2 regions of the Ensifer meliloti genome follow, and region 1 is predicted to be linked to the other one. Evidence: predicted binding sites of a transcription regulator. Region 1 holds the regulator's gene; the other holds the start of a gene.
The links. Region 1 encodes HrcA, which represses chaperone genes, less so after heat shock. Its sites were predicted from a motif close to GTTAGCACTCNCNNNNNGNGAGTGCTAAC; they were not measured.
Positions count from the first base shown of each region.

Region 2: a site for HrcA is predicted at 12,839-12,867, ahead of groES (co-chaperone GroES). Genes of this name have one in related genera too.

Region 1 covers NZ_CP120365.1:2,703,174-2,717,996, forward strand. The annotation lists gene PZL22_RS19910 (YciI family protein) at 1-256, shown strand, start outside; gene PZL22_RS19915 (RNA polymerase sigma factor) at 253-1,524, shown strand; gene PZL22_RS19920 (SRPBCC family protein) at 1,599-2,075, shown strand; gene PZL22_RS19925 (nuclear transport factor 2 family protein) at 2,091-2,957, shown strand; gene hemW (radical SAM family heme chaperone HemW) at 2,974-4,155, opposite strand; gene rdgB (RdgB/HAM1 family non-canonical purine NTP pyrophosphatase) at 4,167-4,811, opposite strand; gene PZL22_RS19940 (VOC family protein) at 4,842-5,255, opposite strand; gene rph (ribonuclease PH) at 5,492-6,211, opposite strand; gene hrcA (heat-inducible transcriptional repressor HrcA) at 6,469-7,548, shown strand; gene grpE (nucleotide exchange factor GrpE) at 7,707-8,333, shown strand; gene ptsN (PTS IIA-like nitrogen regulatory protein PtsN) at 8,672-9,136, opposite strand; gene hpf (ribosome hibernation-promoting factor, HPF/YfiA family) at 9,311-9,883, opposite strand; gene rpoN (RNA polymerase factor sigma-54) at 10,163-11,707, opposite strand; gene lptB (LPS export ABC transporter ATP-binding protein) at 11,883-12,689, opposite strand; gene PZL22_RS19980 (LptA/OstA family protein) at 12,709-13,269, opposite strand; gene lptC (LPS export ABC transporter periplasmic protein LptC) at 13,301-13,969, opposite strand; gene sppA (signal peptide peptidase SppA) at 14,309-14,823, shown strand, end outside.
Region 2 covers NZ_CP120364.1:288,559-303,381, reverse strand. The annotation lists gene cueR (Cu(I)-responsive transcriptional regulator) at 1-135, opposite strand, end outside; gene PZL22_RS01285 (heavy metal translocating P-type ATPase) at 199-2,682, opposite strand; gene PZL22_RS01280 (heavy-metal-associated domain-containing protein) at 2,949-3,101, opposite strand; gene PZL22_RS01275 (hypothetical protein) at 3,319-3,642, opposite strand; gene PZL22_RS01270 (ArsR/SmtB family transcription factor) at 3,817-4,182, shown strand; gene arsK (arsenite efflux MFS transporter ArsK) at 4,184-5,389, shown strand; gene PZL22_RS01260 (sensor histidine kinase) at 5,764-6,147, opposite strand; gene PZL22_RS01255 (L,D-transpeptidase family protein) at 6,566-7,549, opposite strand; gene PZL22_RS01250 (ABC transporter substrate-binding protein) at 7,646-8,647, opposite strand; gene PZL22_RS01245 (TetR/AcrR family transcriptional regulator) at 8,745-9,371, opposite strand; gene PZL22_RS01240 (NADH:flavin oxidoreductase) at 9,514-11,550, shown strand; gene PZL22_RS01235 (dimethylsulfoniopropionate lyase) at 11,597-12,196, shown strand; gene PZL22_RS01230 (usg protein) at 12,462-12,734, opposite strand; gene groES (co-chaperone GroES) at 13,016-13,330, shown strand; gene groL (chaperonin GroEL) at 13,377-14,823, shown strand, end outside.

The DNA of each region.
Region 1 (14,823 bases):
CAAGCTGGGGCCCGTCGCGCGCCTGGTGCCGACGACGGCGGCGGCGACGCTGCGCCACAGCGCCGGCGAGACGATCGTCATGGACGGCCCCTTCGCCGAGACCAAGGAACAGTTGCTCGGCTTCTATCTGATCGATTGCGCCTCGCTGGATGAGGCGCTCGACTTCGCGCGCGATCTGAGTAACGCCAATCCGAGCACGGGCTCCTACGAGGTCCGGCCGCTCGCGCTTTATAAACCCGGTGAGCTGCCCTCATGACCGACACAGGCTGGATCGATCTTGCTCTTATTTCCGCGCGGCCGCAGGCAATGGGTGCGCTGCTGCGTTACTTTCGCAATCTCGATCTGGCGGAGGAGGCGTTCCAGGAGGCCTGTATCCGGGCGCTGAAAAACTGGCCCCGTACCGGTCCGCCGCGCGATCCCGCCGCCTGGCTCATCTTCGTCGGCCGCAACAGCGGCATCGACAAGGTGCGGCGGCAGTCGCGCGAGACGGCACTGCCGCCGGAGGAACTGCTCTCCGATCTCGACGACCGGGAGAGTGAACTCGCCGATCGCCTCGACGGGGCGCATTACCGCGACGACATCCTGCGGCTGCTCTTCGTCTGCAGCAACCCGGCGCTTCCGGCAACCCAGCAGATCGCGCTTGCACTGCGCATCGTATCGGGGCTCTCCGTCAGGCAGATCGCCCGTGCCTTTCTCGTCAGCGAAGCGGCGATGGAGCAGCGCATCACCCGCGCCAAGGCCCGCGTCGCAGCCGCCGGCATCCCGTTCGAGACACCCGATGCCGTCGATCGCGCCGAGCGGCTCGCAGCGGTCGCGACGATGATCTACCTTGTCTTCAACGAGGGCTATTCGGCGATGAACGGCCCCGAGGGCGTCTCCGCCGATCTTTGCGACGAGGCGATCCGCCTGTCGCGGCTGCTGCTGCGGCTGTTTCCCGCCGAGCCGGAAATCATGGGGCTGACGGCGCTTCTGCTGCTCCAGCATTCGCGCGCCCGCGCGCGCTTCGATGCCAATGGTGCCGTCGTCCTGCTCGAAGATCAGGATCGGCGGCTCTGGAGCCGGCCGATGATCACCGAGGCGCTGGCGATGATCGACAAAGCAATGCGCCATCGCCGCCCCGGTCCCTACCAGATACAGGCAGCAATCGCGGCCCTGCATGCCCGCGCCGAACGTCCGGAGCAGACGGATTGGGAGGAGATCGACCTCCTCTACCAGGCGCTCGAGCGCCTGCAGCCCTCGCCGGTCGTCACGCTCAATCGCGCGGTCGCGGTCTCGAAACGCGAGGGACCGGAGGCCGCACTGGCGATGGTGGAGCCCCTTGGGGAGAGGCTTTCCGGCTATTTCTATTATCACGGCCTGCGCGGCGGCCTTTTGAAGCAGCTCGGCCGGGCATGCGAGGCGCGCACCGCCTTCGACCGGGCGATCGCACTGGCCACCAACGCGTCCGAAGCGGCCTATATCCGCATGCAGCTCGATCACCTCGCGGCCGAGCCGGCGACGGTCGCGGAAGAAGAAAAGCGATAAATTTTTTCTGGCCCCTGTCGGCAGGCGGCATCCTCCTTCGTCCTTGGAATGAACCAACATGGAGGATTTCGAAAATGACTGCAGCGACCGACACCGGCGGCGAACGCGAACTGGTTCTGACACGGCTGATCGATGCCCCGCGCGAGAAGGTCTACCGGGCCTTCACGGAAGCCGAGCTTCTGAAGCAGTGGTTCGCTCCTCTGCCGTGGACGATCACGGAAGCGGAGCTCGACGTCAGGGCGGGCGGCACCAACCGCTTTGTCATGCGTTCGCCCGAGGGCGAACTCTATCCTAATCAGGGCATCTATCTGGAAGTCGTGCCGAACGAGAAGATCGTCGTCACCGATGCCTTTACGGAAGCCTGGAAGCCGTCCGAGAAGCCGTTCATGACGGCGGTCATGACCTTCGAGAACGAGGGCGGCAAGACCCGCTATACGGCCCGCGCGCTCCATTGGAGCGTCGAGGACCGCGATGCCCATGAGAAGATGGGCTTCCACGAGGGCTGGGGCCAATGCGCCGATCAGCTTGCGACACTCGTTGCGAAACTCTGAGAGGAGGACCGGGTCATGACCATTACCGAGAGCAGGAGTGCGGCCGTTGCGGAGATCGAGGAGGTAATCGGGGACTGGGCGGAGGCGCTGCGCCGGAAGGATGCCGCCCGCGTCCTCGCCCACGGCACGGAAGATTGCCTCGTCTTTTCGCTGGCGCCCCCCCTCAAGGCTTCCGACGCAGATGCCGGCGGCCTTGAGCAGTGGTTTTCCACGTGGAAAGGGCCGCTCGGCTTCACCCTCGAGGAGCTCGACGTTTCGGTGAGCGGCGACGTCGCCTTCGCCACTGCGCTGACGCATCTTTCCGGCGAGAAGCACGATGGCCAGAAGGCGGCGCTCTGGTATCGCCTGACCTTGGGCCTGACACGCACCGACAGGGGATGGAAAATCGCCCATCAGCACGAATCCGTCCCCTTCTACATGGACGGAAGCTTCAAGGCGGCGATCGATCTCGATCCCCGGTCCGAGGTCGACTGGCAAGCGCCGTCGCGCCCGCCCATGCCCGGCGTCATCGCCTATCTCAACGTGGAGGATGCAGATGCGGCGGCGGCCTTCTATGTCCGCGCTTTCGGCGCCAAGGAGGAGGACCGCAAACATGCCCAGGATGGAAAGCGCCTCATCCACTGCCACCTGACGATCAATGGCGGCGCATTGATGCTGAACGATCCTTTCCCGGAATTCGGCCATCCCTGGAAGCCGCCGGAGGGCTTCGTGCTGCACCTCGTCGTCGATGACGCTGATTTCTGGTGGAATCGGGCGGTGGAGGCCGGCGCAGAGGTGACGATGCAGCTGGAGATCGCATTCTGGGGCGACCATTACGGCCAGCTCCGGGATCCCTTTGGAGTTACCTGGGGGATCGTCGCACCGGTGAAGGAAGGCGGCTGAGCCGCTCGGCCCGCGATCAGCAGGCGAGGTCGGCCACCACGGCGTCGAGGATCAGCATTCCGGCGGGCGTGCAGCGCAGCCGCGAATTGCCGATCCGTTCGATGAAACCATGCTCGATCAGGAATTCTTCCCGGGCCGGATCCGGATCGCGGCCCGAGAGGGTCTGCCAGCGGGCGAGATCGACGCCTTCGCGCAGCCTCAACCCCATCAGCAAAAGCTCATCGGCCTGCGCCTCGAAATCGAGCAGTTCCCGCTCGACCAGGCCTTCGCCGCACTCTTCGACGCGTTGCAGCCATGCCTCCGGGTTGCGCTCGGTTGCGGTCGCGATCTTGCCTGATCCGATCGCCAGCCGCCCGTGGGCGCCGGGGCCGATGCCCGCATAGTCGCCGTAGCGCCAATAGGTGAGGTTGTGCCGGCTCTCGGCCCCCGGCCGGGCATGATTGGAGACCTCATAGGCCGGCATGCCGATATCAGCGGTGATCTCCTGCGTGGCCTCGTAGAGAACCGCCGACTGCTCGCCATCCGGAACGACGAGTTTCCCTGCCTTGTGCAGGCCGTAGAAGGGCGTCCCTTCCTCGATGGTAAGCTGGTAGAGCGACAGATGATCGACGGCGTAGGAAACCGCCTCCTTCAGCTCCCGCTCCCATTCCTCGACCGTCTGGTTCGGCCGCGCATAGATAAGGTCGAAGGACATGCGCGGAAAGATCTCGCGCGCGAGCCGTATCGCCTTCAGCGCATTCTCGACATCGTGCAGCCGCCCGAGAAATTTGAGGTCACGGTCGTTGAGAGCCTGTACGCCGAGCGAGACGCGGTTGACGCCGGCCGCCCGATAGCCGCGGAAGCGCGTTGCCTCGACGCTGGACGGGTTCGCCTCCATGGTGATCTCGATGCCATCAGGCACGTGCCAATGCCGGGCAATGCCGTCGAGGATCGCCTCCACCGTCCGAGGGTCCATCAGCGACGGGGTACCCCCGCCCATGAAAATGCTGGTGACGGTTCTCGGACCGGAAAGCGCGCGCACCGCGGCCATTTCCTTCAGGAATGCGGCGACGAAGCGAGGCTGATCCACCGGCTGATGGCGCACATGGCTATTGAAGTCGCAATAGGGGCATTTCGCCGCGCAGAAGGGCCAGTGCACATAGACCCCGAAACCGGGGTCCATGCCGTCACCGATCGCTGAAAGCGGGGCTATCTGCATTGTCTTCCTACTCAGGCGCCGAGACAGGTTTCGGCGAACAGCTTGAATGCGCGGGCGCGGTGCGACAGGGCCTCGGAATCGCCCGGCTTCCAGCCATGCTTCTCCTCCGCACTCATTTCGCCGAATGTGGTGTCGTAGCCCTTCGGTTGGAAGACCGGATCGTAGCCGAAGCCACTGGTTCCGCGCGGCGGCCAGACGACATAACCCTCGACCTCGCCGCGAAAGAGCTCGACATGCCCGTCCGGCCAGGCAAGGCAGAGAACGGACACGAAGCGTGCGGTACGGCTTTCGGGCTTCGCCGCACCCTTGGCGCGGAGCGCCTCTTCGACCTTCTCCATGGCCATCCGGAAGTCGCGGCTGCCGTCCTCACGTTCGGCCCAGTTGGCCGTGTAGACGCCGGGGGCGCCGCCGAGCGCGTCGACGGCAAGACCGGAATCGTCCGAGAGCGCCGGCAGTCCCGAGGCCTTGGCCGAGGCGAGCGCCTTGATGGTCGCGTTCTCCTCGAAGGTCGTGCCGGTCTCATCCGGCTCGACGAAATTGAGATCGGCTGCCGATTTCGCTTCGAAGCCGAGCGGCCCGATGAGATCGCGGATCTCACGGATCTTGCCGGCATTATGGCTCGCGACGACGAGCGTCTTGTCGATCAGTCTGCGCATCTATTCCGTTCCGTTCAGGTATTACCGAAATCAATCCTTGGCCCAGAGGCCCGCTTCCGCGCATTCCAGGCTGTTGCCGGCCGGATCGCGGAAATAGAAGGAGCGGGCGCCGTTCGGCCAGCGGATATCCGCCTCGATCTCGACCCCGGCTGCCTCCAGTTTCGCCTTCCAGCCGTCGAGCGCCTCGGCGGCGACCCGGAAGCACATGTGCCCGTTGCCCTTCGTCCCGTGCGGAGGCACGGGAAGTGCGCCCGGTGCAGGCGGCTTCACCGTCTCCGCCGGATTGAAGATCAGGAGCACGCCTTCGCCGCAGCGGAAGAAGACATGGCGGCTGCCGGCGCGCGTGATCCTTTCAAGGCCGAGGACCGTTCCGTAGAAGGCCTCCGCCTGGTCGAGATCGTCCGCGTAAAGCGCGGTCTCCAGAATGCCTTCGAATGTCGGCACCGGACCTGTTCCTCTCAAGTGATCCAGAGCACTTCCGGTAAAGCCGTGACGGTGTTCCGTCCGGAAGTGCGTATTGTCGAAGCGTTAGATCATCTCACTGCTTCAGTGAAGCAGAGAGCGGTCTAGAGCGGGATTAGGAAAAGTGCGCGCGCTTTTCCGCCCGCATCCCGCTTCTCAACTTCTTGGTTCCGATCACGTTCATGTTTTAGGTCGACCCGACCTAAAAACATCGTGATCTAGCCTGCTATCGCCTGCTTCTGCATTTCGACGAGTTCGGCAATGCCGTTCTTGGCGAGCAGCATCAGGCTTGCGAATTCTTCTTCGCTGAAGGGCTTGCCTTCCGCCGTTCCCTGGATCTCGACCAGGCCGCCGCTGCCCGTCATCACGAAATTGGCATCCGTCTCCGCAGCCGAGTCTTCCAGATAATCGAGGTCGATAACCGGCTGATTGGCGAAGATGCCGCAGGAAATGGCGGCCACATGATCTTTCAAGACCTTCTCCAGCTTGACCATGTTGCGCGCTTCCATCCACTTCAAACAGTCGTGGAGGGCGATCCAGGCGCCGGTGATCGACGCGGTGCGCGTGCCGCCGTCGGCCTGAATCACGTCGCAGTCGATCGAGATCTGACGTTCGCCGAGCGCCGGAAGATCGACGACGGCTCTGAGCGACCGCCCGATCAGCCTCTGGATCTCCTGCGTGCGGCCGCTCTGCTTGCCGGTCGCCGCCTCGCGCCTCATGCGCTCGCCGGTCGCCCGCGGCAGCATGCCATATTCCGCGGTGATCCAGCCTTTGCCGCCGTTGCGCAGCCAAGCCGGAACTTTTTCCTCCAGGCTCGCGGTGCACAGAACATGCGTGTCGCCGAAGCGTACCAGGCAGGATCCTTCCGCATGCTTGGAGAAACTGCGCTCGAACGAGACCTTGCGCATTTGGTCGGTTTTTCTACCGGATGGCCGCATCGTCAACTCCTGTCGATCCCGACTGCATGCTTCCTTGGGTCCTGTTCGGTTCAAGGACAAGAACATGCAGAATTCAAAGTGCTCCAGCGGCCTTTGCGCGTCTGAAGACGCGCGGCGCTTTCGTGAGCCTTCTAGATCATGGCGTAGGCAAAGGGAACCGCTTGATGTCGAAGCTTCGCAGTGATTTTTCCCTTTTGCCATTCCCCGCGCGGATCACTATATTCTTTCCGGACACAGAATACTGATCACGGAGTGACATGGTACTGCGCAACCCTGGAACGAAGGGGATCGCATCGGCGCTGGACGAGCGCTCCGGCGAGATCTTCCGCCGCATTGTCGAGAGCTATCTGGAAAGCGGGGAGCCGCTGGGCTCGCGCAATCTCTCGCGGCTGTTGCCGGTGTCGCTGTCGCCGGCCTCGGTTCGCAACGTGATGAGCGATCTCGAGGATCTGGGCCTGATCTATTCCCCCCATGTCAGCGCCGGCCGGCTTCCGACGCAGCTGGGCCTGCGCTTCTTCGTGGACGCCTTCATGCAGGTGGGCAATCTCTCGCCGGAGGAACGCGCCTCGATCGAAAGGCAGGTTCACCCGGGAAATCGGGACAGGTCGGTCGAAAACCTTCTTACCGAGGCGAGCCAGATGCTGTCCGGCATGTCGCGCGGCGCAGGTCTCGTAATCACCACCAAGAGCGATCCCGTCCTCAAGCATGTCGAGTTTATCCGGCTGGCGCCGACCAAGGCGCTGGCGGTGCTCGTCGGCGAGCACGATCAGGTGGAGAACCGCATCATCGAGCTGCCCGCCGGGATCACCAGCGCCCAGCTCACCGAAGCGGCGAACTTCGTCAACGCTCACCTTGCCGGTCAGACGATTCCCGAATTGCGGACGCAACTGGAAAAGGTCAAGGAGACGGTGCGCGGCGAGCTCGACGCGCTCTCGCAGGACCTGGTCGAGCGTGGGCTGGCGATCTGGTCCGGAAGCGAGGGCGACGGCCAGCCGGCGCGGCTGATCGTCAGGGGCCGCGCCAATCTGCTCGAAGGATTGGAAGGGACGGACGACATCGAGCGGCTGCGTATGCTCTTCGATGACCTCGAAAAGAAGGACAGCCTGATCGAGATCCTCAACCTCGCCGAGAGCGGCCCGGGCGTGCGCATCTTCATCGGTTCCGAAAACAAGCTGTTTTCGCTTTCCGGTTCCTCGCTGATCGTCGCTCCCTACCGCGACAGCGACGACCGCATCGTCGGCGCGGTCGGTGTAATCGGGCCGACCCGGCTCAACTATTCCCGCATCGTTCCCATGGTCGATTACACCGCCCAGCTCATGTCGCGGCTGTCGCGCTGAGCGAATCCTTTTGATCGATGAAGCAATCGACCCTTGATTTTTTGGGCCCAAACATCGATATCGGGCTTCAAATCCAGGCAACAGTACGTTCAAGCAAAGCGACTTCCGCTGGTTTGATGATGCCGAACACAGCAAAAGACAGAAATTCGGAGAACGTCATGACCGACGAAACGAACAAGAACGGACCCGAGGCCGCGGCGCCTGAAGAATTCGAAACAGCCGCTGAGCCGCAAGCCGCGGAAAAGCCGGAGGCGGATGCTTCCACGACCGCGCCGGATCCGCTTGAGCTTGCCAGGGCCGAGAGTGCGGAACTGCGCGACAAATATCTTCGCCTTGCTGCGGAGATGGACAATCTGCGCCGGCGCACCGAACGTGATGTCAAGGACGCGAAGTCCTATTCCGTCGCGGGCTTCGCGCGCGACATGCTGGCGGTCTCCGATAACCTGCGCCGCGCGCTGGATGCGATTCCGGCCGACGCCAGGGAGGCGGGCGATGCCGGCCTGAAAGCACTCATCGAGGGCGTGGAAATGACCGAGCGGTCGATGCTTGCGGCGCTCGAGCGTCACGGCGTGAAGCAGTTGGACCCCACCGGCCAGAAGTTCGATCCGAATTTCCACCAGGCCATGTTCGAGGTCCCGAACACCGAGGTTCCGAACAACACGGTCGTCCAGGTGGTCCAGGCGGGATACACGATCGGCGAGCGCGTCCTGCGCCCGGCGATGGTCGGCGTTGCCAAGGGCGGCCCGAAAGCAGCCACCTCTGAAAGCGAGACGCCTGCTGCTTAGAGCGGGATGAGGAAAGGTGTGTGCGGTTTTCCGCCCGCATCCCGCGTCTCAACTTCTTGGAATCGATCACGTTCATGTTTTTACAGCGCCGCGCGTCTTATCAGACGCGCAAAGGTCGCTGTAACACTTTGATCTGCTGCATGTTTTTGTCCTTTAATCGGATACGATTAAAGGAAACATGCAGTAGGTCGACCCGACCTAGAAACATCGTGATCTGACGGCGCATGAATGCGATTTGCGAAGGGCCGCGCACTCTGCAAGGTGCGCGGCCCTTCGGCGTTGTTCGAATTGCCGCATGCTCTTCCAACCGGCTCCGGTAGGCGGCAGGCAGAAGATATTCAGGCAGCGTGCGAGGTCGTGTCGTCGCTAAGCAGCGTGTAGATCGCGCTTGCCGAGTCGCTCGCTCGGATACGCGACACCATGTCATGGTCGCGCAGCACGCGCGCGATGCGCGAGAGCGCCTTCAGGTGGTCGGCGCCGGCACCTTCCGGTGCAAGCAGCAGAAAGACGAGGTCGACCGGCTGGTCGTCCAATGCCTCGAAATCGACCGGCGCATCGAGCCGCGCAAAGATGCCGACGATCGACGGAAGATTGCTGAGCTTGCCGTGCGGGATGGCGATGCCGTTGCCCACACCGGTCGAGCCGAGTCGTTCTCGCTGCAGGATGACGTCGAAAATCTCCCGCTCCGGCAGACCGGTGAGCTTCGATGCTTTTGCCGCCAATTCCTGAAGGAGTTGCTTCTTCGAGTTGGCCCTCATGGCCGGGATGATCGCATTTTGATGCAGCAAGCCTGCCAATGCCATTCTTTTATCCTCGTTCGCCGGTTAGAGCCTGGCAATCTCATCACAAATGCGCCGTGATGGCTCTACCCATCTTTGTCTTGGCGGTTCGAATGCACAGAAAAGTCGAGCCTTTCCGCCGTCCCGCTGATCGGAAAGACGGGGGACGCCAGTCCGGCTGGCTTCCCCCATCCCCACTCATGCCTTGATATTGGCGGCGTCGATCCAGCCAATATTCCCATCGTTGCGCCGATAGACGATGTTCAGGTCATCCTTGCCGGGGCTGCGGAACATCAGCACCGGTTCATCCGTCATGTCCAAGGCCATAACGGCGTTGGCGACGGACATTGTTCTCAACTGTTTCGTAGTTTCGGCAACGATCGTCGGTGCATAATCGTCGGGAACTTCCTCGTCCTCGAAGGGCACCGAGTCCATCACTCGATAGGCCACCTCGGTGGAATTCTGCCCGTTGCCGTTGTGATGGTCCTTGAGCTTGCGTTTGTAGCGCCGGAGCCGCTTCTCGATGCGCTCCGAAGCCGCGTCGAAGGCTGACTGTGGTTCGTTCGCCTGGCCGTTTGCCTGCAATACCACGCCCGTATCGAGATGAAGCTTGCAGTCGGCGCTGAATCGCGACCCTGACTTTTCCACAGTGACCTGGCTCGAATATCCTCCGTCGAAATATTTGGTTACGGCCTGCTCGATCTGCTCGCCGATGCGGACGCGAAACGAATCGCCGATTTCCATATGTTTACCGGATACACGCACACTCATGGAGTTTCCTCTCTTGTTCGTGAATTGCGTGCCCAGTCTATTCCAAGCGCTCCCGTCATCCAAGCACTTCAGCGACCGGAGTCCTGAAACGACCGAAATCGTGAGCGCGCGCTGCCTCGCGGAGTTCTATCTCAGGCAAGCGCGGCGGCCTCATATCCGCTGTACCGCGGAGAGTCAATTGCGCGTCGTGGAATTAAACGTTCATCAGGCCCCGGCGGTTCCGCCGGCCAGAGCCCAAAGCGCAACCCGGCTTACGCGCTTGCGGCCTGCCGGCAGCGCTCAGAATCCCGCGGCCTTGGCCAGCGCCCGCTTCTCGCGGCGGCGCTGGACGGAGGAGGGGATGCTCATCGCCTCGCGATATTTTGCGACGGTGCGTCTGGCGATATCGACGCCGGCCTGCTTGAGGACGTCGACGATGTCGTCGTCCGAGAGCACGGCATCGGCGCTTTCCTGATTGATCATCGTGCGGATGCGATGGCGCACGGACTCGGCCGAATGTGCATCGCCGTTTTCCGCCGAGCCGATCGAGACCGTGAAGAAATATTTCAATTCGAAGAGCCCGCGCGGGGTCAGCATGTATTTGTTGGAGGTGACCCGGCTCACCGTCGACTCGTGCATCTTGATCGCGTCCGCGACGATCCTGAGGTTCAGCGGGCGCAGGTGGCCGACGCCGTGGATGAGGAAGGCGTCCTGCTGCCGGACGATTTCGCTCGCCACCTTCATGATCGTCCTGGCGCGCTGATCGAGGCTGCGCGTCAGCCAGTTGGCATTCTGCAGGCACTCGTTGAGGAAGGCCTGTTCGCCGCTGTTCTTCCGGCTGGAGCGCGATATTTCTGTGAAATAGTCGTGGTTGACGAGAACCCGGGGCAGGGCATCCGGATTGAGCTCGACAAGCCAGCCGCCATCGGGTGCGGCGCGCACGACGACGTCGGGAATGATGGCCTCGAACACACCGGTTTCGAAGCTGGTGCCCGGTTTCGGATCGAGCTTGCGGATCTCGGCGAGCATATCGATCAGGTCTTCCTCGTCGACGCCGCAGATCTTCTTGAGGCTTGCGAAATCGCGCCGTGCCAGGAGCTCGAGATTGGCCACGAGCGCTTCCATCGCCGGGTCGAGACGATTGCGGGCGCGCAGCTGAATGGCAAGACATTCGCCAAGCGTGCGCGCGAAGACGCCCGGCGGATCGAACTGCTGAAGCACGTGCAGCACGCGCGCCACGTCCTCGCCTGCCGCGCCCAGCGTCTCCGCGGTCTCGGCGAGGTCGGCGTGCAGGTAGCCGGCATCATCGAGCTGGTCGATGAAATACCGGGCGATCAGCCGATCGGAGACAGCGCTGAGTGCGAAGGGCAGCTGCTCGGCGAGCGCCTCCCTCAATGTCTTGCGGCTGGCCACGAAATCGTCGAGATCGTATCCCTCTGCGTCGCCGGCACCCGGCATGGATTTCCATTGGCCGAGAAGCTCTGGCGCATCCGCCCGCTGCGGCGCCGTATCGTCCGGGAAGACGTTGGCGAAGTCGGCGTCAAGGCCCTCGCTGAGCCTCTCGCCGGATCTCGACATGGCGCTGTCGTAAAGGTCGCTCTGACCTGCCGCCTCGTCGGTTTCGCCGCCGGTCTCCGCCGGATGCGGACCGGCATCCTCGCGATCCGATATCGTTGGCTCATCGGCCGGCTGGACCTCCAGCAGCGGGTTCTTCTCGACTTCCTGCGCGATGAAATGGCTGAGCTCCAGATGGTTCATCTGAAGCAGCTGGATCGACTGCATCAGCTGCGGCGTCATGACCAGCGACTGCGACTGTCTCAGATGAAGGCTGGCGGACAAGGCCATGCTGGCGTGAAACTCCCGTCGAGTTCTCCGAGCCGTGTCCGCTTGGACGGGCCCATTTTCTTAGTTGGCCCAAAAATTGCTTATTACTGGAATTTGGTCAAGCGTGGACGGCGGCGGAGGTGCCGATTCAGCCGGCGGTCGTCCGTTCTGCCGGAATGCACGTCGCCGGCAGGCATCAGAGGCTGAAATTGTCGCCGAGATAGAGCCTGCGCACGTCCGGATTGGTGACGATGTCGTTGGCGCGGCCATGCGTCAGCACTTCGCCGGCATGGATGATATAGGCCCGATCGATCAGCCCCAGCGTCTCGCGCACATTGTGGTCGGTGATGAGGACGCCGATGCCGCGCGAAGTGAGGTGGCGCACGAGCGCCTGGATATCGGCGACGGAGATCGGGTCGACGCCCGCAAAGGGTTCGTCGAGCAGCATGAAGGTCGGGTCGGTCGCAAGCGCACGGGCGATTTCGAGGCGCCGACGTTCGCCGCCCGAAAGCGCAATGGCCGGCGATTTGCGCAGGTGGGTGATCGAAAATTCACCAAGCAGATCGTTGAGCTTGCTCTCGCGGCGGTCGACGTTCTCGTCGTGAACCTCCAGCACCGCACGGATGTTATCCTCGACCGTCAGCCCGCGAAAGATCGAGGCCTCCTGCGGCAGGTAGCCGACGCCCAGGCGCGCCCGGCGATACATGGGCATCGTCGTGACGTCGTTGCCGTTGATCTCGATCGAGCCCTCGTCCACCGGCACCAGGCCGGTGATCATATAGAAACAGGTCGTCTTGCCTGCGCCGTTCGGGCCAAGCAGGCCGACAGCCTCACCACGGCGCACGACGAGCGAGACACCGTTGACGACGCGGCGCGAGCGGTAGGACTTCGTCAGGCCCCGGGCAATCAGCGTGCCGTCGTAGCGCGCCTTGTCGACCGCGCGGGCAGCTGCCGCTGCCGCCGACGGCTTTTTGCCCCGTTTGCGTTTGTGGAGGAAAGGAATCTGCACGAGCGGGTCTATGTCAGTTCGTCTTGCGGGACTGCGGATCGAGTTGGATCTGTACGCGGCCGCCGCAGGCGTCGAGCTGCGCTTCGCCGGTGTCCATCTGGACGTTCAACTGGCAGCCCACGAAGACGTTCTTGCCTTCCGACAGCACGACCTTCTTGCCCTTGAGCACGATCGTCTGGTTGGTCAGGTTGACGATGCCGCTTTCGCCCGTCGCCTGCTGCGCACCGGAGCTGAGGAACACCTTGTTGCTGACCTCGATCCGATCGATATCGGCGTTGCCGCTGGTGACCGAGCCGCCGCCCGCCTTGTAGAAGACGGTCATGTTGCCGGCCTGCAGCGTCGTCGTACCCTGGACGACCTTCACATTGCCGGTGAAGATTGCCTTGCTCTCCGGATCCTTGATCTCCAGCTTGTCGCTCTCGATCTGGATCGGCTGGTCGTTCGAAAGCTGAAGGCCCTGCATGCGACTGGAGGTTGCCTGCGCGAGGGCGGCGGAAGCAATCAGCGAAGCGCCGAGCCCGGCCACGGCCAGAGCGGCTGAAATCCTAAAGAGAGCGGCAGGTTTGACCGACATGGCTGCAGGGGATCCTGTTCTTGGGGTCCTGTTATTTGGCGTTTTTGCGAATGGCGCTGGGTTCGATATTGACCCTTACCATGCCTTCGAATGTTACGACACGTCCCTTATCTGTCATTCGCAGCTTCTGCGCAATGATCGATCCGCCCTTCATGCTGATGGCAATCGGGTGTTTCGTCTCCATTTCGCCGGCATTGATATCCAGATAGGCAGACTGGAAGTCGGCATTGACCCCATTATTCATGGAAATCGTGAACGGTGCGTTCATGTCGAGCGTATTCGCGCCTCGGTCGTAAATGCCGCTCGTCGCATCGACGGTGGCGATCAGCGTATCGTTGACCGGCATCTCGGCGTGAATGGTCTCGAGCGTGATCAGGTTCGGATTGGCGATATCCTGAAGCGCCCGCTGGGCCTTCATCGAATAGCTGATATCCTGCTTGTTGCGGCCGGAGATCGCGGGGTTCTGCATGACGATCTTGCCGTTCTCGATCGTCGCCGTCTCGAGCTGCAGCTCTTCGGGCAGGAAAGCGCGCACGAAGGAAACGGCGACGAAGATCAGCGCAACCGCGCCGGCGATGAGCGGCAGCATGACTTTCAGGCGCCTTACGCGCGCCGAATGCCGCGCCGCCGAAGCATAGGCATCGGCAGAGCTCGTACCCACATCGGCAAAGATTGCGGGGGATCGGGCTTCGTTCAGCATCAAGAGCCTGTCAGTTTCGTCTGACCTCGGGCATCCGAGGGACACATATACATACATCGGCGTAAGCCACGGCGAATATGGTTATCTTGCCGCCGCCCGGCAATGGAGCGGCGCAAACTTTGCGTTGTAAGACAATCCGGCCGCAATATTCCATTCCGCCGGGCATGCTCTACTCCATGCCGCGTCAAACCCCAAGGGGTTTCATGCAGCAACTCGCGTCGGCCCGGCGCCTATTCCCGTGCGCCGCGTTGCAGACTACCCTAGCTTGCCGCGGCTGAGGCAGATAGCATGTTCCGTGGGAAACTGACAGAACCCCCTTACCAAAAATCGGAGACACCCATGGACGAACTCGCCATTGCCGACCGCCGCAGCCTGCGCAGAAAGCTGAGCTTCTGGCGTTGGGCGGCGGTGGCCGTCCTCGTCGCCGGCGGCCTCGCGCTGTTTGCCTTCTCGGGCTGGGGCGACGTAACGGAGCGTGCGCGCGATCACGTCGCGCGCGTCGCCGTCACAGGCCTTATTCAGGACGACCGGGAGCTGGTGGAGCGGCTGGAGCGGATCGCCGACAACCAGTCCGTCAAGGCGCTGATCGTGACGATCTCGTCACCGGGCGGCACCACCTATGGCGGCGAAGTCATCTACAAGGCCATCCGCAAGGTTGCCGAGAAGAAGCCGGTGGTCTCGGATGTGCGCACGCTTGCCGCGTCGGCCGGCTATCTGATCGCCCTTGCCGGCGATCGGATCGTTGCCGGGGAGACCTCGATCACCGGCTCCATCGGTGTCATTTTCCAATATCCGCAGGTCAAGACACTCATGGACAAGCTCGGCGTGTCGCTCGAATCGATAAAATCGAGGCC
Region 2 (14,823 bases), on a different replicon from region 1:
ATGGACGTCGTTGTCGCCGTAAGTCCGATAGCTGGACGCGGTTCGAAGGGCGGGACTGATAAGCCCGATCTGTTCGTAGTAGCGGATCATTTTGGAGGAGACGCCGCTGGCTTTGGAGGCTTCGCCGATATTCATGTGTTTCTCTTTTCTGCGAGCGTTGGCGTCCGGTAGCCGGTAGCCAGTCTCGCCTAAGCATTTTTAGGTCGGGTTGACCGATTTCAGCCGCAGCGCATTGCCGAGGACGAAAACGCTCGAGAGCGCCATGGCCCCTGCTGCGAAAATCGGCGAAAGCAGGATGCCATTCACCGGGTAAAGGACGCCGGCTGCGACGGGTATCAGACTAACGTTATAGGCGAACGCCCAGAACAGATTCTGCTTGATGTTCAGGATCGTCGCCTTGCTGAGCGCGATCGCCTTCGCAACGCCGTTCAAGTCGCCGGACATCAGCACGACGTCGGCGCTTTCTATCGCGATGTCGGTTCCCGTCCCGACTGCGATGCCGACATCCGCTTCGGCGAGAGCCGGCGCATCATTGATGCCGTCGCCGATGAACGCGACCGACCGGCCGCCCTGCCGAAGCTTTCTGATCGCCTCGACCTTGCCTTCCGGCAAGACCTCGGCGACGACCTCGTCGATGCCGAGCTTTCTGGCGATCGCCTCGGCGGTGCGGCGGTTGTCCCCGGTGATCATCGCCACCTTGAGGCCGAGCTCGTGCAGGGACCTGATCGCCTGAGGCGTCGTTTCCTTGACCGGATCCGACACTGCGATGATCGCCGCCAGCCGTCCGTCGATGGCCGCATAGAGCGGCGACTTGCCGCTGGCGCCGAGCCGCTCGGCCTCGGTTGAGAAACCGGAAACGTCGATCCCGTTGGTGGCGAGCGCGCGGTCCGCACCGACCAGCACCTGCCGCCCGGACACCAATCCGCTTACGCCAAAGCCGGGCGTCGCTTCGAAGCCGTTGACCGCGGCCGTCGCGATCCCTTTGGACTTTGCCGCCGACACGATGGCCTCCGCGATCGGGTGCTCGGAAAGCGTTTCGAGACTCGCGACGAGGAAAAGCACTTCGTCGGCCTCGAAGCCCTCTGCAGCGACGAGGTCGGTCAGTTCCGGGCGGCCCTTCGTCAAAGTCCCGGTCTTGTCGAGCGCGACCACATCGGCGTCGCGCAGGCTCTGGAGCGCCTCTCCCTTGCGGAACAGGATGCCGAGTTCGGCGGCGCGGCCGGTACCGACCATGATCGAGGTCGGCGTCGCCAGGCCCATCGCGCAGGGGCAGGCGATGATCAGGACCGCTACGGCATTCACGAGGGCGAATAAGAGCGCAGGCGAGGGGCCGAAAGTGTACCAGGCGGCAAAAGTCAGCACCGCTGCGAGAATCACGGCCGGAACGAACCATCCGGTGACCCTGTCGACCAGGGCCTGGATCGGCAGCTTCGAGCCTTGGGCGGTTTCGACTAATTTGATGATCTGCGCAAGCAGCGTGTCGCTGCCGACCTTGGTGGCCCTGAAGGTAATGGACCCGGTCTTGTTGATCGTGCCGCCGACCACCGCGCTGTCGGCCGTCTTCTGGACGGGAAGGGGTTCACCGGTGATCATCGATTCGTCGACATAGGAGCTGCCGTCGATGACCGTACCGTCCACAGGGATCTTCTCACCCGGCCGAATGCGGATGACGTCACCGGCGACGACCTCGCTGATTTGCGCCTCGACGAATTCGCCGCCGCTCAAGACGAAAGCCGTCTTCGGCTGCAGGCCGACAAGCCGCTTGATCGCTTGGCTCGTGCGACCCTTCGCCCGTGCTTCCAGATAGCGGCCGAGGAGAACCAGGGTGACGATGACGGCGGCCGCCTCGTAATAGACATTCGCCGTTCCCGAAGGCAGAACTCGGGGAACGAAGGTCGCAACGACCGAATAGCCCCATGCGGCCGTGGTCCCGAGGACGACAAGCGAGTTCATGTCGGGCGTCCAGCGCAGAAGATTCGGCACGCCCTTTCGGAAGAACCGCAGCCCCGGTCCGAAGAGGACGAGCGTGGCGAGCGCAAACTGAAGGTACAGATTGTTTCGCATGCCGATCGTGCCCATGATCAGCTCATGGACGCCTGGAATGAAGTGTGACCCCATTTCGACCAGGAAGAGCGGAAGGGTCATCAGCGCCGAGATCGTCACCGCGGATTTGAGAGAGCCGAGCTCGGCTGCGCGATGGTCCTCGTCTCCTGCCGAAGCCTCGGCAGGCTTGCCCTTGCGAAGCTCGTATCCGGCACCCCGGACCGTAGCTTCGAGGGCGGACAGATCGACGGTTCCGGAAATCAGGCGCACGGTCGCCTTCTCCGTCGCAAGATTAACGGCTGCATCCGCAACGCCGGGGACGGCCTTCAGCGCCTTCTCTACGCGAGAAACACAGGAGGCGCAGGTCATGCCCTCGATCTGGAGTTCCTCAGTGGCGATCCTCGGCGCGTAGCCGGCTTTCTCGATCGCGTGGAGCACCGCAAGCGTGTCCGGTTCTCCATCGAATTGAACCGTTGCCCGTTCCGTCGCCAGGTTGACACTCGCGGACGCGACGCCCGGCACCGCGGTGATCGCCTTTTCGACGCGTCGGACGCAGGAAGCACAGGTCATGCCCTCGATGCCGAAGTCGGTGGAAACCGGAAGCGGAGCGGCTTTTTCGGTCTTTTTCAGTGCAGTCATCGGAACGTCCTTTCCCAAACTGCACCCTTCATAATCCTTCCAATAATGGGAAGGTCAAGCGCCTTTGCGCGTTTTCTTCCGGCGACGCACAAGATCGTAGTGGGAGTCTTAGAGCAGTTCCAGGAAAGTGCGGACGGTTTTCGGCCCGAAGCGCGTCGCTCTAAAGATTTAGAGCAGTTCAGTGCTTCAATGAAACACTAAACTGCTCTAGCGGTGCACGGCGTTCAGGCCCCTTGGCTGCAGCAGGCGTTGCTGACGGACGCCTTTTAGCCGGCATCCTCGATGGCGGCGACAAAGGCAGCGAGACCAATGTCGGACTCGATCGATGCGGTTTTCGCCAGGAGGTCGACGGTGACCTTGGCGTTCGGATCGACCGATTTCACCGCCTTTTCGACGGCGCTGGCACAGCGCCACAGCATGCATCTTCCAACGATGTCAGGGTCAAGGGAGCACCCGTTTTTATTTTCGGACGCTGCGGCGCGTTCGCCGGGGTCAGCGCCGATGCCGGCCGTTGCTCCATGCAAGAGCCAGCTGGCCGGCATTCATCCAACCTCGTCAGTGGCGAGACCACCCGGGTGCTGCAAACGGCTTCGACTTAGGCGCCGTCAGCCAGCCCGGCTCGCATGGCCGTTGGCTTCATTCGACGACGCAATCGTCAGACTTCGCGGCGGCCGTCTGCTCGCCTGACTGCTGAGCTTCGGCGTCCTGCTGCGACGTAGCGAGGTTCTTGTCTCCTCCGCCTTGTTGGTTGGCCAGAGGCATCGTCTGACCGTCCTTGCTGGCAGCATTGTTTTCGGTTTCCAGCGGGGCCTTGGTTCCGTCCTTGGCTATCCCCGGCTTTTCAGCACTGATGGAAGCGGTGGTGTCCGTCGAAGTCCCATCTTTGCAGGCGGCCGTGGCTGAACCGGATGCGAGGCCCGCAATCGAAATTGCTGTAAAGATCGTAGCGAGTACCCTCATTGTAATCTCCTTTATCTCCGAACCAGATGTGTGAAAACAATTCGGCAGGCCGATCGTTCCATGGCTTGCGCGGATCAAGGATTTGAAGGTCAGGAAGCGTGATCTCACTTCGGACTTGTCGATCTGCGTCAGGTCGGCTACGCATTAATTTGATTATTGTAGGAAGATTGAAATATGGAAGAGCGACAAGCCCGATCGTCCTTCGCCGCCCTGTCGCAGGAGACGCGCCTGGGAATTGTGAGAACACTCGTCGTCGCGGGACCGGTCGGCATGGCTGCGGGTGCGATAGCAGAAAAGATGGGCGTCTCACCCTCGAACGTCTCCTTCCACCTGAAGGAGTTGGAGCGGACCGGATTGATCACGCAGAGGCGCGAATCGCGCTCGATCGTCTACAGCGCCAGCTACGACGCCCTTGCCGATCTTGTGAAGTTCCTGATGGAGGACTGTTGTGTCGGACACGCCAGCGTACGTGCATCACTGAACGGGCAAAACCCGTGTCGCGTGGCATCCTCCACGCCGGCCGAAGGCGGGAACGGCTGATATGAAGTCCGGGGTCCCCGCGGGCATCGTCGCCGCACTCGGCCTCACCCAGATCATCGGCTATGGCACGCTCTATTACAGCTTCAGCATCCTTGCGCCCGCAATGGCACACGACCTCGGCCTGACCGTCGAGCAAGTGTTCGGCGTGTTTTCCGCTTCGCTGCTGGTGGGCGGCCTATCGGCTCCTCTCGTTGGAGGATGGATGGACCGGTTCGGCGCCGCGACGATCATGACTTCCGGCTCGGCCGTCTCCGCTCTGGCTCTTTTGCTATGCGCCTGGTCTCCCTCGACGGCTGTGTTCGCCATCGCCATAGTCCTCCTGGAAGTGGCCTCCGGCATGGTGCAATATCAGGCTGCCTTTGCGGCACTTGTGGAAATCCGTCCCAAGGCGGCTTCACGCAGCATCACCTATCTGACGTTGATCGGGGGCTTCGCTTCGACGATCTTCTGGCCGATTGCCGCGAGCCTTGGAGAGTTTCTCTCGTGGCGCGAAATCTACATCGCTTATGCAGTGTTGAACCTGCTTGTCTGTCTCCCGCTGCATCGCTGGATCATGCGAAGCCGGACGCCTGCAGCGGTCGAATCTTCCGGCCTGAACCGGGAAGCGATTGCCGGCGCGCTTCCCGCACACGCAAGGCGGCGTGGCATGCTTCTTGTCTCGTTGGCCTTTGCCTTACAGGGGTTCACACTTTCCGCGATACTGACGCATATGGTTCCGATGCTGGGAACGATCGGCTTCGGGGCGGCAGCCGTGATGATCGGCTCGCTCTTCGGACCTTCACAGGTTCTAAGCAGGCTCATCAACATGACATTCGGCGCAAACTTGCTGCCCCCCATGCTCGCGACCCTGTCGGCCACGCTCATCGTGGCGGGTGTCGTCGTCCTCGGTCTTTCCGGAACCTGGTTGCCAGGGGCTGTGGTCTTCGCGATCTGTCTCGGTCTCGGATCGGGCATCAACAGCATTGCGCAGGGATCGCTTCCGCTCTGGCTGTTCGGATCGGCCGGCTATGGTGCGATTACGGGAAGAATGGCCGCCGCACGGCTGGCAGCAGGCGCGATGGCACCCTTTGTCTTCTCCGTCCTGATGGAACGCTTCGGCACGGATGTCGCCTTGTTGGCCAATGCCTGCCTCGGCGCGGTCGGTATGGGGGCCTTCCTGGCGGTAGCATCGGCCGCCAAACGTCGGCCGGACGCTCTCACGCTTTGACGCTGCGCACTTCCGGACGGAAAACCGTCAACCACTTTCCTGCACGTGCTCCAGAGGTGCGATTGCCCGAGATGCGGACACTTGTTCGCGCCATCTTAGGTATGAAGTCAGATTAGGTGAGGGGGGGTGGAGTCCAGTCACAGTCTACCCAAGGAGGTCAGCTCTTGGGTAGACGGCATTTGGAAACGGTCTGGCAGGGTTCCTTCTCCGTGTCCTGATCATGGGTTTAGCAAGCTCACTTTGAGCCAACTGCTCAGCAACTTTACAAATATTCAAACTCCGCGGCTCTTTCGAAAACCGCCAGCGGACCAAGACTCTGGTCCACCGGTATACGGATCAAATTCGGGACGGTTATCAGTGACGAAAGAAGTGGGTCAGGCGCCGAAAGCGGACGATCCGACTGCGACCGGAAAGCTCACGGTGCATACGAGGCCTGTACGGTTGTCAGACAGAAAAATTTGACCACCGTGCAAATCCGCGACGGCTCTCACCAGACTCAGCCCCAACCCGGTTCCGGGTGAACCGAGCGTCTTGTCGAGGCGGTAGAAACGCCCGAAAACCTTCGTCCGCTCGGCAGCCGGGATGCCGAGGCCATTGGCAGAAACGATCAACTTCACCCATTCCGCGTCGCTGGAAAGTGTGAGTTCGACCGCCGTCCCGCAAGGAGTGTGGCGAGTAGCGTTGGTAAGAAGATTGACGCAAAGCTGCTTTACCAAATCAGCATCGCCAAAGATGAAAGCGGAGCTTTGGAAATTCAACGAGAACCGATACCCGAGGAAGCGAAGTAGGGGCCGCCATAGCCGCCATGGTAGTCAAACCGAATTTCGGCGTAGGTCTTTAGCGCGCCGTTTCGGTGTCCGAAGCGGTCAAGAAGCCGGGAAGCGCGCTTCACGACGCGGCCCAAGTCCGACCCCGATGTAACGTTCCGCACTCGACAATGGAAAGGTCGAGCGGACGAACAGCCGGCTTGGTACTGTCTTTATACCAGGCGGAATGGAGCCGGACGTCGCTCAGCAGATGAGCATTCGGTTGCGTAGCGGGGGCAATACCCGAGAGGGAGGGTGGCGCGACCGTAAGCGCTACTCACCCGGCGGGGTGAAAGCTCTTGAACAACGGTGCGAGATCCGGCTCCCAAGCTGTTTCGATCGGGTCTCGAGTCGTCGGAGGATGCGACGTTCAGTCGATGAACTCGGCGACCACCCCTGGCTTGACCATCGCCGCAAGTTCCTCCGCGTCCCAGTTCGTCAGGCGAACGCACCCGTGTGACTGAGCTTTATCGATCAAGGACGGTTCGGGCGTGCCATGGATTCCATAGGTGGGCTCCGTCAGATCGATCCAGACGGTTCCCACCGGGTTATTGGGGCCTTTGGGAAGCGTCAGGGCCTTGTCGTTGTCGCCCTGCTTGAAGTTGACGTCGGGGTCGTATTCGTAAGGGGGCATTCGCGCGACCCCCTTGACCTTGTGGGTGCCCGTGGGGGAGGGGGACCCTTCGCTGCCGATGGAGGCGGGATACGCAGCGAGCGGCGAACCATCTTCGGCGAATGCCAGAACTTGCCCGGCTCGCTTGCGCACTTCTATCCTTTTGACCTCGCCTTCCTTTGCGACGCCGGGCGTTGCAACCCAAACTGTCTCACCGACGGCAAACGACGAACCTGGATTCAGCGCCTTCAACAGGTCGAGGTCCATGTGAAACCGCTCGGACAATCTCTCCTCGACGCTCGTATAACCCAGGTGATCCATCTTGGCCTGCTTGGAATAGTCGTCGGGAATCTCGTCGACGAGATCCTTGGCGTCCTCTTCCGTGATGGCATAGGACTGGATGACAGGCTGGTCCTGCGGAAGCCGGCTGACGACCTCAGGGTCCAGCTTTCCATCGACAGGAAGACGCTGCATTGCCTCGTATCCCGCAACGGCCTTGGTGACATTCTCGCCGTAGTAGCCGTCGATCACCCCGGGAGAGGATCCCGCGCGATCCAGAAGAATCTGGAGGTGGACGATGGCCGGATCCGGGTGAGGCGGTTCCTTCGGTGGCCGTTCCGGCGCGATCGAGGCAATCGGAGCATTGTTGATCGCTTCCGGCTGAAGGTCTTCAGCACTGGCGGTGGAATGGAGGCCCAATGACAGGGCGGCTGCGACAAGGATGATGTTCTTCATGAACATCAAATGGACAGCCCGCCCGACTTGTTCCGCCCACTGATTTCCTTGCCTTGGCAGTGGATGCGGCGTGCATCTTGCACGCCGCACGGAGAAAGGCCGTCAGAGCGCCGCTTTGATCTTCTCGGCGGCTTCAGGCGAGACCCACTTCGACCACATGTCCTCGTTCTCTTCGAGGAAGCGCTTCGCACCTTCTTCACCACTGGCCTGATTGTCGGTCATCCAGGCCATGAGTTGGCTGACGGTCTCGTTGCTCCAGGAGCGCTTGGTCAGATAGTCCATGACCTCGGGGCCGACCCGCTCGGAGAAGGGCTTGGCAACCAGCGTCACGATCGTGTCGACCGGCCATGCATTCGGCTTGGGGTCGGGGCAATCCGCTACGGTGTTGCAGCGTTTCCATTCGGCCGCGTCATGGGGCACGCCGGGGTCCAGCTTGACCATCTTGTATTTACCGAGGAGGGCGGTAGGAGACCAGTAATAGGTAAGAAGACCCTCCTTGCGTTCATAGGCCTTGGCGATGGCGCCGTCCAGGCCGGCCGCAGAGCCGGTGTCGACCAGGGTGAAGCCGGCCTTCTCGCCGTCGAAGGCGCTAAAAAGCTGCGTCGTCACCACCGTGCCGCCCCAGCCCTGTGGCCCGTTCAGGATCGCGCCCTTGCTGGGGTCCTCGGAGGCAGGAAAGAGCTCGGGGTGCTTCAGCGCGTCGCCGATCGTCTTGATGTCCGGGTGTGCGTCGGCGAGGTATTGCGGGATCCACCACCCCTGTACGCCGCCGTCCGGCAGCGGGGAGCCGACTGTGATGATACGACCGTCGTCCTGGCCTTTCTTGACGACATCGGGCAGGAGGTCGATCCATGCTTCCGGCGCGATATCGGGTTGGCCCTTCTCGGCCATGGAGGTGATCGTCGGCACGGTGTCGCCGATCGTGATCTCGGCACTGCAGCCGTAGCCTTCATTGAGAATGAACTTGTCGAGGTTGGAGAGGACCTCCGCACTCTGCCAGTTCATGCTGGCAATGGTGACGGTCCCGCACTCGGCGGCACTCGACGTCGATGCTCCTGCGATGAGACCAAGCATCAGACATGTCGACGCAAGCAGCTTTTTCATTGCACTGTTCCCTCTTCTTTTTGCGGCGTCTTATCGGAAGAGCAGGGTGCCGCGTATACCCGCTCCTGCCTCGCTCGTTCCTTATCCTCCTTTGTCGCTATCCGGAGTAGCCATGCCGGGCGAAGAAGCGGTCAAGCTCTCTCTGCTCCGGGACTTGTCCGGTGAAGATCTCCACATATTCCGGGATGCGCTTCATCCGCACGGATACGTCTTCCTTCGTCTGCATCGAGATATAGCCGATCTGCACGAGATAGATCGTGCGCGCACGTACATCGGCCCGCGCCTCGTCATGCCCGAACCGCAGGAACATGCGCGTGAGCGCGTCGAGTCGCTGCTGATCGGCGCTCTGGACTTCCGCAAGAATTTCAGGCGACTGCAGGGCCCAGCTTCGCACCGCGAACTCGAACTGCGAATCGAACAGGCTGCCATCAAGCCAGCAGTCGAAAACGTTGAGCATCGCTTCGGCAATCGTCTCGGCATAGGCCTCGGATTGTCTTACCAGATTGCCGGTATTCTTTTCGCGCCAGCGCGAGACGAGCCTGTCGAGCAGTTCCTCGCGGTCCTTGAAAAACCAGTAGAAGCTCGTCCGCGACAGATTGAGCTTCTTCGCAAGCGGCTGGATCTTCACCGCATCGATGCCGGCGTCGAGCAGGGATTCGTAGGCCGCTCCAAGCCAGACATCCGGGGAACCGCGCCAGCCGCTGTCGCTCGTGATCTGCTCCATCGTTACTGTTTAACAGATCGAACGATACCCCGCAAGAAAAATGTACATCAGTGTCTCCGGTCCTGACTGCAATGCCTGATTTGTTGACACCCATGTACATTTTCACTTAGGCTGCCGACACGACCAAGCCGGAGCCCCGCAGATGCCGAACGACCCCCTCCTTCAACCGTACCAGCTGAAGCACCTGACGCTGCGTAACCGCATCATCGTGACGGCACACGAGCCGGCCTATCCGGAGGACGGCATGCCGAAGGAGCGCTATCGCGCCTATACGGTGGAGCGCGCGCGGGGCGGCGTGGCGATGACGATGACCGCCGGTTCGGCGGCCGTCTCGAAGGACAGCCCGCCGGTCTTCAACAATCTGCTCGCCTACAGAGACGAGATCGTGCCGTGGATCAGGGAGATGACCGACGCCGTGCACGAGGAGGGGGCGGCGATCATGATCCAGCTCACCCATCTCGGCCGGCGCACGCGGTGGGACAAGGGAGACTGGCTTCCGGTCGTCGCTCCCTCGCATCACCGCGAAGCGGCGCATCGCGCCTTCCCCAAGAAGATCGAAGACTGGGATATCGACAGGATCATCAAGGATTTTGCCGATGCGGCGGAGCGCATGAAGGCCGGCGGAATGGATGGCGTCGAACTCGAGGCCTACGGTCACCTCATCGACCAGTTCGCCTCGCCATTGACGAACGAACTCGATGGTCCCTACGGCGGCTCGCTCGACAACCGTATGCGCTTCTGTTTCGACGTCCTGAAGGCGATCCGGGCACGTGTCGGAGACGAGTTCATCCTGGGCGTGCGATACACGGCCGATGAATGCCTTCCCGGGGGGACCGACAAGGCGGAAGGCCTTGAGATCTCGAAACGCCTCAAGGAAAGCGGACTTATCGACTATCTGAACATCATTCGCGGCCATATCGATACCGACCCCGGACTGACGGATGTGATCCCTATTCAGGGCATGGCCAATTCGCCGCATCTCGACTTCGCCGGCGAGATACGCGCAGCGACGAACTTCCCGACCTTCCATGCGGCGAAAATCCCTGACGTCGCGACCGCGCGCCACGCGATTGCGTCCGGCAAGGTCGACATGGTCGGGATGACCCGCGCCCACATGACCGATCCGCACATCGTCCGCAAAATCATCGAAAAGCGGGAGGACGACATTCGCCCCTGCGTCGGTGCGAACTACTGTCTCGACCGTATCTACCAGGGAGGCGCCGCCTATTGCATTCACAATGCTGCGACCGGACGCGAGCTGACGATGCCGCACAGCATCGCGAAGGCGCACTGTCGCAGGAAAGTGGTCGTCGTCGGGACCGGACCGGCTGGTCTCGAGGCGGCACGCGTGGCGGGGGAGCGTGGCCACGAGGTAGTTGTCTTCGAGGCGGCGAGCGATCCGGGCGGCCAGGTCCGCCTGACTGCGCAGAGCCCGCGCCGGCGGGAAATGATCAGCATCATAGACTGGCGCATGAGCCAGTGCGAAAAACTCGGCGTCACCTTCCATTTCAACACATGGGCGGAAGCGGAGGCCATTCAGGCGGAAAATCCTGACGTCGTCATCATCGCCACCGGCGGGCTTCCGCATACGGAGGTGCTGTCGAGGGGCAACGAGCTCGTCGTGTCCGCCTGGGACATCATTTCCGGCGACGCAAAGCCGGGCACCAATGTCCTGATCTTCGATGACGCCGGCGACCACGCCGCTCTGCAGGCCGCCGAATTTCTCGCCACTGCCGGCGCCAGGGTCGAGATCATGACGCCCGACCGCTCCTTCGCGCCGGAGGTCATGGCGATGAACCTCGTGCCTTACATGCGTTCCCTGCAGAAGCTCGATGTGACCTTTACCGTCACCTACCGTTTGGAAGCGGTAGAGAAGAGCGGCAATCAACTGGTCGCCCATGTCGGCAGCGACTACGGGGGTATCTCCAAACAGCGGACTTTCGACCAGGTGGTCGTCAATCATGGGACCATCCCGCTCGATGAACTCTATTTCGAGCTGAAGCCCTTCTCCAGCAATCTGGGCGAGATCGCGCACGACGAAATGATCGCCGGGGAACCGCAATCGGTCGTCCGCAACGCCGAGGGCAAGTTCCAGCTCTTCCGTATCGGCGATGCGGTCGCGGCGCGCAACACCCACGCCGCGATCTACGACGCTCTACGCCTTCTCAAGGATATCTGACGCCAGGCAGGTCCCCAGACCTTTTCACGCCTAGAAGGACCTATCAATGTCACCTCGCAGCGATGCCCTTCAGTTGTTCATCGACAGTGCCTTTGAAGCGTTCAATCATTTCGCGCAGGCTCCGCAATCGTGCCGCTCGATCCTGCAGATTTCTTCTGCGCTCGAGGTGCCGGGCGTGGAAAGGCGGGGCCACGGAAGCCGCCTGCCGGTGTGTTCCCACCTTGAGACGGCGCTCTCCATCGAAACGGAACACGAGCCGCTGCGACGTCTGATCGATCGGTTCAGGGCAGTCGAGCCCTTTCTCGCATGGCGCCGGCGCACCGGTTGCGACGGTTCCGAGAGCGCGAATTTCCTCGAGGGCCATGCGAACGCGATGATCGTCGGACCTAGCGGTCTCGAAGAGCGCAGCGATGTCTGGCTCGGAGTTACATTGATGGCGCCGCATGTGCGTTATCCGGACCATGAGCACGCGCCTGAGGAGGTCTATCTCGTTCTGTCGAAGGGAGAATTCCGGCAGGGGGAGGGAGAATGGTTTTCACCGGGCCTCGGCGGCTCGTTCTACAACGAGCCGGGCATCAGGCACGCAATGCGATCGGTCGACACGCCGCTACTGGCATTTTGGGCATTACTGGCGGAGCCGTCTTAGGGCCTGTTGAGATTCGGGATACCCGCCGCGACTGTTTGATTTCCTCCTCCCTGTGCTCGTCATAGGGATCCAGCCAGACCGAGTCCTTGGTTTGAAAGAACTCTCCCCGCGCCGCAGACGCGGCGCTGCTGGATCTCTGTGACAAGCACAGAAACGAGGGCGAGGAGAAGCGCCATCATCCAGCTCCCAGCAGCCGTCATAGACTCCAGATCAAACTCAACAGGCCTTAGAGCGGGAAGACGCAAGCGTCCTTTAACGCCGGAACTCAGTGAATGTTGAATTCGCCATCCACCTGCCGCCACTCGTTCGGACCGATCAGCCGTTTGTGGGTGAATCGCACGGAGTGGAGCGGCCCGTCGAGATTGGTCTGCCAGAAATCGAGGAAATTTCGCATCTGGGGAAATTCCGGTGCGAGGTCGTAATCCTGCCAGACATAGGTCTGCAGGACGGATTCGAAATCGGGAATGCGGTAGAGGATATGCGCGGTTGTGAGACCGTAACCGTTGAGCTGGCGCTCGAGATCCGATGAAAATCGCATGCTTCATCTCCGTTACATATCATTCGCCGGCTCCCGGCTGATCTTGCGGGGGCGCCCCGGCATGACCTTAACGTCACAGCGAAATTCGGGTTCCTTTCCAGTCTGTTAGCAGCCGCCTCGAAGCGCTGCTAATTTTTTTGCCGGGGCCTCTTGAAATCCATTTTTAGCCCAACCAGATCATCCCGCGCGAAGTGCTCGAACGAGGCTTCGCACCCGTCCGGATTGGTCATCCGGTCCGGGATGGGGAACAAGATCATCAATGTTTGTCCATGGAGGAAAACATGGCGTTTCGACCGCTTCATGATCGTATTCTCGTCCGCCGCGTCGAGTCCGAAGAGAAGACCAAAGGCGGCATCATCATCCCCGACACTGCCAAGGAGAAGCCCCAGGAAGGCGAAGTCCTCGCTGTAGGTCCCGGCGCGCGCAGCGAACAGGGTCAGATCCAGCCGCTCGACGTCAAGGTGGGCGACCGCATCCTGTTCGGCAAGTGGTCCGGCACCGAGATCAAGATCGACGGCGAAGATCTCCTGATCATGAAGGAAAGCGATGTCATGGGAATCATCGAGGCCCAGGCCGCCGAGAAGATAGCCGCCTGATAACGCGAAGATACAGTCAACAAGCTGCCTATCAAGGAGTGAAGAAATGGCTGCGAAGGAAGTCAAATTCCAGACCGACGCACGCGAGCGCATGCTGCGTGGTGTCGACGTGCTGGCCAATGCCGTAAAGGTAACCCTCGGTCCGAAGGGCCGTAACGTCGTTATCGACAAGTCGTTCGGTGCGCCGCGGATCACCAAGGACGGCGTCTCCGTCGCCAAGGAAATCGAACTCGAGGACAAGTTCGAGAATATGGGCGCGCAGATGCTGCGCGAAGTCGCATCCAGGACCAACGACCTTGCCGGGGACGGAACGACGACCGCTACGGTGCTCGCACAGGCAATCGTCCGGGAAGGTGCCAAGGCCGTCGCCTCGGGCATGAACCCGATGGACTTGAAGCGCGGCATCGATCTCGCAGTCGATGCGGTCGTGAAGGAATTGAAGAACAACGCCAGGAAGATCTCCAAGAATTCCGAGATCGCTCAGGTCGGTACCATTTCCGCCAATGGCGACACCGAGATCGGACGCTATCTCGCCGAAGCCATGGAGAAGGTCGGCAATGAAGGGGTGATCACGGTCGAGGAGGCCAAGACGGCCGAGACGGAACTCGAGGTCGTCGAGGGTATGCAGTTCGACCGCGGCTATCTCTCTCCCTATTTCATCACCAATCAGGACAAGATGCGCGTGGAACTGGAGGATCCCTATATCCTCATCCACGAAAAGAAGCTTTCGAACCTGCAGGCCATGCTGCCGGTGCTCGAAGCGGTCGTCCAGTCCGGCAAGCCGCTCCTCATCATCGCCGAGGATGTGGAAGGCGAGGCGCTCGCCACCCTCGTCGTCAACAAGTTGCGCGGCGGCCTCAAGGTTGCTGCCGTCAAGGCGCCCGGCTTCGGCGACCGTCGCAAGGCCATGCTGGAAGACGTCGCCATCCTGACCGGCGGCACCGTCGTTTCGGAAGACCTCGGCATCAAGCTTGAAAGCGTCACGCTCGACATGCTGGGCCGCGCCAAGAAAGTCTCGATCGAGAAGGAGAACACCACCATCATCGACGGTGCGGGTTCGAAAGCCGAGATCGAGGGCCGTACCGCGCAGATCCGCGCCCAGATCGAGGAGACGACCTCTGACTATGATCGCGAGAAGCTGCAGGAACGCCTTGCCAAGCTCGCCGGCGGCGTCGCAGTCATCCGCGTAGGTGGCTCTACCGAAGTCGAGGTGAAGGAAAAGAAGGACCGCGTCGACGACGCGTTGCACGCGACGCGGGCGGCAGTCGAGGAAGGGATACTGCCCGGCGGCGGTGTCGCGTTGCTGCGGGCGGTCAAGGCTCTCGACGGCCTTAAGACCGCCAACAACGATCAGCGCGTCGGGGTCGATCTCGTGCGCCGCGCTATCGAAGCTCCCGTCCGCCAGATTGCGGAAAACGCCGGAGCCGAGGGCTCGATCATCGTCGGCAAGCTGCGCGAGAAGACGGAGTTCTCTTATGGCTGGAATGCCCAGA